Regions from separate parts of the Pseudomonas sp. HC1(2025) genome, predicted to be linked through region 3. Evidence: predicted binding sites of a transcription regulator. Region 3 holds the regulator's gene; each other region holds the start of a gene.
The links. The regulator sigma-54, encoded in region 3, starts transcription at its own class of promoters, with help from an activator protein. The targets are predictions, from matches to a motif close to ANTGGCATNNANNTTGCTNT.
Positions count from the first base shown of each region.

Region 1: the regulator sigma-54 is predicted to act here: its motif matches at 1,661-1,680, upstream of ACSSVH_RS18630 (circularly permuted type 2 ATP-grasp protein).
Region 2: the regulator sigma-54 is predicted to act here: its motif matches at 1,680-1,699, upstream of glnA (glutamate--ammonia ligase).

Region 1 covers NZ_CP196017.1:4,204,088-4,207,363, reverse strand. The annotation lists gene ACSSVH_RS18645 (START domain-containing protein) at 1-359, shown strand, start outside; gene ACSSVH_RS18640 (hypothetical protein) at 463-699, shown strand; gene ACSSVH_RS18635 (ribonuclease E inhibitor RraB) at 911-1,252, shown strand; gene ACSSVH_RS18630 (circularly permuted type 2 ATP-grasp protein) at 1,714-3,123, shown strand; gene ACSSVH_RS18625 (alpha-E domain-containing protein) at 3,128-3,276, shown strand, end outside.
Region 2 covers NZ_CP196017.1:369,964-373,239, forward strand. The annotation lists gene glnA (glutamate--ammonia ligase) at 174-1,580, opposite strand; gene thiI (tRNA uracil 4-sulfurtransferase ThiI) at 1,914-3,276, shown strand, end outside.
Region 3 covers NZ_CP196017.1:4,848,859-4,852,134, forward strand. The annotation lists gene lptA (lipopolysaccharide transport periplasmic protein LptA) at 1-176, shown strand, start outside; gene lptB (LPS export ABC transporter ATP-binding protein) at 176-901, shown strand; gene ACSSVH_RS21690 (RNA polymerase factor sigma-54) at 1,086-2,579, shown strand; gene hpf (ribosome hibernation-promoting factor, HPF/YfiA family) at 2,655-2,960, shown strand; gene ptsN (PTS IIA-like nitrogen regulatory protein PtsN) at 2,973-3,276, shown strand, end outside.

The sequences.
Region 1 (3,276 bases), 640 kb from region 3:
AGCTGCTCAAGAAGGAAGGTGACAAGAGCTGGACCTACACCCAGTTCAAGGCCCCGTTCCCGGTGACCGATCGTGACTCGATCCTGGAGATCACCACCACCCAGGCCGCCGATGGCAGCGTGACCCGCAAACTGCTGGAAGTGCCGACCTATCTGCCGGAAGAGAAAGGCTATGTGCGCGTGGCCCAGGTCGAAGGCTTCTGGAAATTGGTGCCCAAAGGCGCCGACCAGACCGAAGTGACCTACCAGGTTCACACCGAGCCAGGTGGCAGCGTGCCTTCCTGGTTGGCCAACAAGTTTGTGGTTGAAGCGCCTTTCAACACCTTGAAAGCCCTCAAGGCAGCGGCCGAGAAGCCGTAAGCCCAACCGATCATATGCCTCCTGCCTTGAGTGGAACGATCACCGTGCCCTCAAGGTCCAGATATGTGTAAGCCCATCCATGGGCTTTATCGAGGAGGCACTGATGCAAAACTGGCAAGTTACCTTCGTTGACGATCACGGCGTGCAATCGGTAGAGCTGTTCGCCTGTGCGCAAAAGCCCAGCCTCGAAGATGCGGCGCAGATGATTCGCGCCAAATTGCTGCCCATCCCCGCCAAGCTGGACCTCAATGACCTGGATGGCCGGATCCCCGAACCGACGGTCAAGAGCTTGAAGGACCAGAACAGTATCCAGATCCTCGACATTTCTCCCGCCGCCTGAATATTCCCTGTACGTCTTTAAAGCGCTGCTGGTGGAGGTGATAGCTTCGCGCTACTCTGCAAGGGAGATCAGCGAATGAATCGCTAAGGTCTGGTCTTGTCAGCTACATGCTTGTTTTCCTGCGGCGATGTCATTGCCGTCAACCTGCGCCGTTCGCGCGCAGGCTCTGGGAAGCACGGAAAGTCTATCCATCGGTTTAGGAGGACGTTTCATGAGCACAGCCTATCAAGAAGACATCAGCACCCACGTGTTACGCCGCATGAAAGAGGGCGGCTTTGACTTCTCGCGCTTCCACCCCATTGAGTTCTACGCCATTTTCCCGGATGAGGAACGTGCGCGCCGGGCTGCGGGTCGGTTTCGTGGGGAGTCGATCAATGCCCAGGTCAGTGCACGGGATGACGGTGCCTGGTTCTTGGAATTGAGCAAAGTCATGTTCGCCACCTACGACGGTATTGGTGATTTCGAGCAGGACTTTGAGGCGGTAGTCGAGCCCTTGGGCGGGATTATCGAGGGATGGGGCGTGAAGCACGAGGTTCGTGGGTTACCCATGTAGACACATGATCAATAAAGCAGCGTATCGGCTGACCCTCGGGTCGGCCGATTTTGTTTGTGGCGCGGCAAAGTACTTGGAACTTATTGCGAAAATTCCTCCACAAAAAAAAGCCACCCGAGCAGGGTGGCTAAAAGGGAAGACCGGAAAGAAGGGGAACCGGTCGGTACTTGCACAAGCAAGTTACCGGCGGTGACGAGGTGATGCTGTAGGACGAATCCTGTTCAGCGGATGAGCGTGATTATCCGCAAGCTTTCCCGGGCAGTGAAATCAACTCTGGCTATGCTGGTGATAGGCAATGCCTGCGTCGCTTTGAAGCGCGAGTGGCAAGGCCCGGGCGGTTGTTGCACCAGGACGGTGCGGTGCTGCCTTTGGCTATATCCAACTAATTGATACTTAAGTGTTTATGCCGCTGGCACGGGCCTTGCGACAGTCCGTTGCGTCCGGGTGACAAGGAGTTCGGCATGATCCGCACTTATTACGATGAAATGTACGATGAGGCTGGCCAGGTCCGCCCTCACTATCGCGAGTTTGCCCGCTGGCTGGATCAAACCCCTGCCGAGCTGCTGGCCCAGCGTCGGCGTGAAGCCGATTTGCTGTTCCACCGCGCGGGTATCACCTTCACCCTGTACGGCGACGAGCAGGGCACCGAGCGCCTGATCCCCTTCGATACCATCCCGCGCAGCATTCCCGCCAGCGAATGGCGAATTGTCGAACGAGGCTGCATTCAACGGGTCAAGGCATTGAACCTGTTCCTTGCCGACCTTTATCACGACCAACGAATTATCAAGGCCGGGATCATTCCTGCCGAGCAAGTGCTGGCCAATGAGCAATACCAGTTGGCGATGCAGGGCTTGGACCTGCACCGCGATATTTATTCCCACGTCTCGGGTGTCGACCTCGTACGGGATGGCGACGGCACGTACTACGTGCTGGAAGACAACCTGCGCACCCCCAGCGGCGTGAGCTATATGCTCGAAGACCGCAAGATGATGATGCGCCTGTTCCCCGAACTGTTCGCCGCCCAGCGCATCGCGCCGATCGATCATTACCCCAACCTGCTGCTCGATACCCTGAAAAGCTCCAGCCCGCTGGATAACCCCAGCGTGGTGGTGCTGACGCCGGGGCGCTTCAACAGCGCGTTTTTCGAGCACGCGTTCCTCGCCCGGGAAATGGGTGTGGAGTTGGTAGAAGGCGCTGACCTGTTTGTGCGCGACGACCGCGTATTCATGCGCACCACCGACGGGCCCAAGGCTGTGGACGTGATCTACCGGCGCCTCGACGATGCCTACCTCGACCCGCTGGCCTTCAACCCCGAATCCATGCTTGGTGTGCCCGGCCTGCTGGCCGCCTACCGCTCGGGCAATGTGGTGCTGGCCAATGCCATTGGCACCGGGGTGGCGGATGACAAGTCGGTGTATCCCTTCGTCACCGACATGATCCGTTTTTACTTGGATGAAGAGCCGATCCTGAAGAATGTTCCGACGTTCCAGTGCCGTAAGCCTGACGAACTGTCTCACGTGCTGGCGAACCTACCGCAGTTGGTGGTCAAGGAGACCCAGGGCTCCGGTGGCTACGGCATGTTGGTCGGCCCGGCTGCCACGGCTGCTGAGATCGAAGCCTTTCGTGCGCGGATCAAGGCCAAGCCCCATGCCTACATCGCCCAGCCGACCCTGTGTCTGTCGACGTGCCCGACCTTTGTCGAAAACGGTATAGCGCCCCGGCATATCGACCTGCGGCCGTTCGTCCTGTCCGGCAAGGAAACCCGTGTGGTGCCCGGCGGGCTGACCCGTGTGGCGCTGCGGGAGGGTTCGTTGGTGGTCAACTCATCCCAGGGTGGCGGCACTAAAGACACCTGGGTGGTCGAGGAATGAAACCATGCTGAGCAGAACTGCCTCGGATTTATATTGGATGTCGCGCTACCTGGAGCGCGCGGAAAACCTCGCGCGCATGCTGGATGTCAGTTATTCGCTGTCGCTGATGCCCCAGGATGGGCGCGGCGATGGCCTGCACGAACTGGCCATGCC
Region 2 (3,276 bases), 1.4 Mb from region 3:
CTGCGATAGCGGTGTATCTGTCACATCACGACTGACTGAACCACCGCCATCGCAGGCAAGCCAGCTCCTACAGTTTTGATGGGGTTTGCAAAGGTGGATAGTCATTGTTTCGGGCAAAAAAAAGACCTCCCGAAGGAGGCCTTTTTGTCACGCCACTAAGCGGCGCTACCGGATCAGCAGCTGTAGTACAGCTCGTATTCCAGTGGGTGTACGAAGGTGCGGACCTTGATTTCTTCTTCGCTTTTCAGGGCGATGTAGGCATCGATAAAGTCGTCGCTGAACACGCCGCCTTTGGTCAGGAACGCACGGCCCTTGTCCAGCTCTTCCAGGGCTTCTTTCAGGCTGCCGCACACTTGTGGGATCTCTTTGGCCTCTTCAGGCGGCAGGTCGTACAAGTTCTTGTCGGCGGCGTCGCCTGGGTGGATCTTGTTCTGGATGCCGTCCAGGCCAGCCATCAGCAGGGCAGCGAAGCCCAGGTACGGGTTGGCTGCTGGATCCGGGAAACGTGCTTCGATACGGCGAGCGCGAGGGCTGGACACGTAAGGAATACGGATCGAAGCGGAACGGTTGCGCGCCGAGTAGGCCAGCATCACTGGCGCTTCGAAACCTGGGACCAGACGCTTGTAGGAGTTGGTCGACGGGTTGGTGAAGCCGTTCAGGGCCTTACCGTGCTTGATGATGCCGCCGATGAAGTACAGGGCAGTGTCGGACAGGCCGGCATAACCTTCGCCAGCGAAGGTGTTCTTGCCATCTTTGGCGATGGACAGGTGAACGTGCATACCCGAACCGTTATCGCCGTACAGAGGCTTAGGCATGAAGGTAGCGGTACGGCCGTAGGCCACAGCCACGTTGTGTACGCAGTACTTGAGGGTCTGTACTTCGTCAGCCTTGGCCACCAGGGTGTTGAACTTCACACCGATTTCGTTCTGGCCGGCAGTTGCCACTTCGTGGTGGTGAACTTCGATGACCAGGCCCATGTCTTCCATGGCGTTGCACATGGAGGTACGGATTTCGTGGTCGTGGTCGAACGGTGGAACCGGGAAGTAGCCGCCTTTGACGCCTGGACGGTGGCCATGGTTGCCGCCTTCCACGTCCTGGTCGGACATCCACGAACCTTGGTCGGAGAAGATTTTGAACATGGAGCCGGAGATGTCGGACTTGAACTTCACTTGGTCAAAGATGAAGAACTCAGGCTCCGGGCCCACGAATACGGTGTCACCGATACCGGTGGACTTGAGGTATTCCTCGGCACGCTTGGCGATCGCACGTGGGTCGCGGTCGTAGCCCTGCATGGTCGAAGGCTCGATCACGTCGCAGACGATGATCAGCGTCGGCTCTTCGGTGAACGGGTCGAGTACGGCGGTGGAATCGTCCGGCATCAGGATCATGTCGGAGGCTTCGATGCCTTTCCAGCCAGCGATGGAGGAGCCGTCGAACATTTTGCCTTCTTCGAAGAAGGCGTCATCCAGCGCGTCGCGAGCCGGCATGGTCACGTGGTGCTGAGTGCCTTTGGTGTCCGTGAAGCGCAGATCAATCCATTTAACGTCATGATCTTTGATGAGTTGAACCGACTTCGACATAGTGTCCTCCGGGTGGCTTCGGGCTTGGGTAGTGGAGTAGCCCTTAGAATGTGGGTGATGCCGGCGCGGATAGTCCGCCATGGCAACCTGCCTCACAAGAGAGCAAATTGCATGCCAGTGCCCCGACATGGGTTTTTTGCCTCAAAATGGCCCCTATAAAGGTGCAAATCGTCAAAACGGCAAAAATCGCGCACTGCAATGTAGCGCAAACAGTCTTAAATGCACCTCTTTGGTGCGCCGCATGCCGTTTGTATATTAACTGGTTAAACCTTGAGCGATTTCCGCTATAATCCGCGCCCCCCTTTTTCGGCTGGCCCTGCGCGCGCTGTTTCCATGAAATTAATCGTTAAAGTCTTCCCCGAGATCACCATCAAGAGCCGACCGGTACGGATGCGTTTCATCCGTCAATTGGCCAAGAACATCCGCGCTGTGCTCCGTGACCTGGACCCGGCCGTGGTGGTGAACGGTGTGTGGGACAATCTCGAGCTGGAAACCCGCGTCAGCGACCCTAAAGCCTTGAAAGATATGACCGAGCGCCTGAGCTGCATGCCGGGCATCGCGCATTTCCTGCAGGTTGACGAGTACCCGCTGGGCGACTTCGACGACATCACTGAAAAATGCAAACTGCACTTTGGCAACAGCCTTGCGGGCAAGATTTTTTCGGTGCGTTGCAAGCGCGCGGGCAAGCACCCGTTCAGCTCCATGGACGTCGAGAAATACGTCGGCAGCAAGCTGCGTCGTGAGTGCGGCGCGGCTGGAATCTCGCTGAAAGAGCCGCAAATCGAAGTGCGCATCGAAATTCGCGACCAACGGTTGTTTGTGATCCACAGCCAGCACAACAGCATCGGCGGCTACCCGCTGGGCGCGCTTGAGCAGACCCTGGTGCTGATGTCCGGCGGTTTCGACTCCACCGTGGCGGCCTACCAGATCATGCGCCGCGGCCTGATGAGCCACTTCTGCTTCTTTAACCTGGGCGGGCGTGCACACGAATTGGGCGTGATGGAAGTCGCGCACTATATCTGGAAGAAGTACGGCAGCTCCCAGCGCGTGCTGTTTGTCAGCGTGCCGTTCGAGGAAGTCCTGGGAGAAATTCTCGGAAAAGTCGATAACGGTCATATGGGCGTCGTATTGAAGCGTATGATGTTGCGCGCAGCGTCGAAAATCGCCGACCGCCTGCAAATCGAAGCGCTGGTCACCGGCGAGGCGATTTCCCAGGTCTCCAGCCAGACCCTGCCGAACCTGTCTGTGATCGACTGCGTGACCGACAAGTTGGTATTGCGCCCGCTGATCGCCAGCCACAAGCAAGACATCATCGACCTGGCCAACGAAATCGGCACCGCTGATTTCGCCAAGCACATGCCAGAGTATTGCGGGGTCATTTCGGTGAACCCCAAGACCCATGCCAAGCGCTACCGCGTGGAGCATGAAGAGAAAGAATTCGACATGGCGATTCTGGAGCGAGCGCTCGAGAACGCCAAACTGGTGCCGATCGATCGGGTAATCGACGAACTGGGCCAGGATGTGCAGATCGAAGAAGTCAGCGAAGCACTGGCCGGCCAGATCGTCATCGACATCCGTCACCCGGATGCCGCTTGCGACGAGCCGCTGGAAGTCGCTGGCATCGACGTGCAAACGCTGCCGTTCTATGCACTGAACGCGCGTTTCAAGGAACTGGATAACAGCCGTCAGTACCTGC
Region 3 (3,276 bases):
TACTGACCGACCGCGCCAAAGTGATCAGCAGTGACGGCAACTCGACCGAAGGCGAGAAAATCGTCTACGACACCGTCAAGCAGGTAGCCACTGCCGGCCGCGCCAATGGCACCAAGGTCACTGCGCCACGTCCGCGCATCGACATGGTTATCCAGCCGAAGAAGAAGGCCCAGTAATGGCAACCCTGAAAGCCCAGCATCTGGCCAAGGCCTATAAAAGCCGTCAGGTCGTGCGCGACGTCAGCCTGTCGATCGACAGCGGCCAGATCGTCGGCCTGCTTGGCCCCAACGGTGCCGGCAAGACCACCTGCTTCTACATGATTGTCGGCCTGGTCCAGGCGGACCAGGGTCGCGTATTGATCGACGACCTGGACGTCAGCCACCAGCCCATGCACGGTCGTGCACGGGCCGGGATCGGCTATCTCCCCCAGGAGGCGTCGATCTTCCGCAAACTGTCGGTGTCCGACAACATCATGGCGATCCTTGAAACCCGCAAGGAACTGGATCGCGACGGACGCCGCCAGGAGCTGGAAAGCCTGCTCCAGGAGTTCCACATCAACCACATTCGCGACAACCTCGGCATGAGCCTGTCCGGCGGCGAGCGCCGTCGCGTGGAAATCGCCCGCGCCCTGGCCACTGCACCGAAGTTCATCCTGCTGGATGAACCCTTCGCCGGTGTCGACCCGATTTCGGTAGGCGACATCAAGCAGATCATCCATCACCTCAAGGCCAAGGGGATCGGCGTACTGATCACCGACCACAACGTGCGTGAGACCCTGGATATCTGCGAAACCGCCTACATCGTCAACGACGGCCAACTGATTGCCGAAGGCGACTCCGCCACCATCCTGGCCAACGAACTGGTCAAGGAAGTGTACCTGGGGCACGAGTTCCGCCTGTAAGCGCTGGGGTGTCAGGACATTCGCCATCAGGCGCGGGAGTCAATAAAAACCTCATTATTTTTATTGTTACCGCGCTCTAGGCAAAGCCCCCGATATCAGGCATATAATTTGCTTATGTTTGGCGCTCACGCGCCCTGTCGTGGATGGCGCATTGCGCCGGCGAATAAGGTGTTAAGCCCCTGCCATGAAACCATCGCTAGTCCTGAGAATGGGCCAGCAGCTGACGATGACACCGCAGCTGCAACAGGCCATCCGCCTGCTCCAATTGTCGACCCTGGACCTGCAACAGGAAATCCAGGAGGCCCTGGAGTCCAACCCGATGCTCGAACGCCAGGAAGAAGGCGACGACTTCGATAATGCCGACCCGCTGGCCGACAACATAGAGCAAAAACCCAACACTGACGTCCAGGAACCGTCCTACCAGGAAACCGCACCCACGGTGGATAACCTGGAAGAAGGCGAATGGAACGAACGCATCCCCAATGAACTGCCGGTGGATACGGCCTGGGAAGATGTCTACCAGACCAGCGCCAGCAGCCTGCCCAGCAACGATGATGACGAGTGGGACTTCACCACCCGCACCTCCGTCGGCGAAAGCCTGCAGAGCCACTTGCTGTGGCAACTGAACCTTGCCCCGATGTCCGACACCGATCGCCTGATCGCCGTGACCCTGATCGACTGCATCAACAATCAGGGCTACCTGGACGAAACCCTTGAAGAAATCCTCGAGGCCTTCGACCCGGAGCTGGATATCGAGCTGGACGAAATCGAAGCGGTCCTGCACCGCATCCAGCAGTTCGAGCCTGCCGGCATTGGCGCGCGCAACCTCAGCGAGTGCCTGTTGCTGCAATTGCGCCAACTGCCCGCCAAGACACCGTGGCTGACCGAGGCCCAACGCCTGGTCACCGATTACATCGACCTGTTGGGCAGCCGCGACTACAGCCAGCTGATGCGCCGGATGAAGCTCAAGGAAGATGACCTGCGCCAGATCATCGAACTGGTACAGAGCCTCAACCCGCGCCCAGGCTCGCAGATCGAGTCCAGCGAAGCCGAATATGTCGTACCTGACGTAATTGTGCGCAAGGACAACGAGCGCTGGCTGGTGGAACTGAACCAGGAATCGGTGCCACGCCTGCGGGTCAACCCGCAGTACGCAGGCTTCGTGCGCCGGGCCGATACCAGTGCCGACAACACGTTCATGCGCAACCAGTTGCAGGAAGCACGCTGGTTCATCAAGAGCCTGCAAAGCCGCAACGAGACCTTGATGAAAGTGGCCACCCAGATCGTCGAGCATCAGCGCGGCTTCCTGGAGTACGGCGACGAAGCGATGAAGCCGCTGGTACTGCATGACATTGCCGAGGCTGTCGGCATGCATGAATCGACTATTTCCCGGGTCACTACGCAGAAATTCATGCATACCCCACGGGGTATATATGAGCTGAAATACTTTTTCTCCAGCCACGTCAGCACCTCCGAGGGCGGCGAATGCTCGTCCACGGCGATCCGCGCGATCATCAAAAAACTGGTTGCGGCGGAAAATCAGAAAAAGCCGTTGAGTGACAGCAAGATCGCTGGTTTACTGGAAGCACAAGGCATTCAGGTCGCCCGTCGAACCGTCGCCAAGTACCGCGAGTCCCTTGGGATCGCGCCTTCCAGCGAGCGTAAGCGGTTGATGTGACGGGCAGGCCACAGCGTTCCAGTGGCGGGTATCCCTACCCGCCGCTTTATGCACTGGCAACGAAGGAGAAGCTGTATGCAAGTCAACATCAGTGGACACCAACTGGAAGTGACCGAACCGCTGCGCGCCTACATCAGCGAAAAACTCAAACGAATTGAGGGGCATTTCGACAAGATCACCAATGTGCAAGTCATCATGTCTGTCGAAAAGCTGAAGCAGAAAATCGAAGCCACCTTGCGTATACCCGGCGGGGAAGTAGTCGCCAATGCAGAGCATTCAGACATGTATGCCGCCATTGACGACCTGACCGACAAGCTGGATCGCCAAATCAAAAAGCATAAGGAAAAGCAGCAGAGCCTTCTTCAAGGCACAGGCCGCTAACACTCCCCACCCATGATTCGACTTGAAACCATCCTGACCCCCGGCCGTTCCCTCGTGAACGCGCCGGGCGGCAGTAAAAAGAAAGCCCTCGAACAGATTGCCAACCTGATCAGCCGCGAAGTGCCTGAACTGGTGATGCAAGACGTGTATGAGGCCCTGATCGCCCGTGAAAAACTTGGCTCGACCGGTTTTGGCAACGGCATCGCTATTCCTCATTGCCGCCTCAAAGGCTGTGAAACACCGGTAAGCGCCCTGCTGCACCTGGACGCCCCCATTGATTTCGACGCCATCGATGGCGCTCCGGTTGACCTGCTGT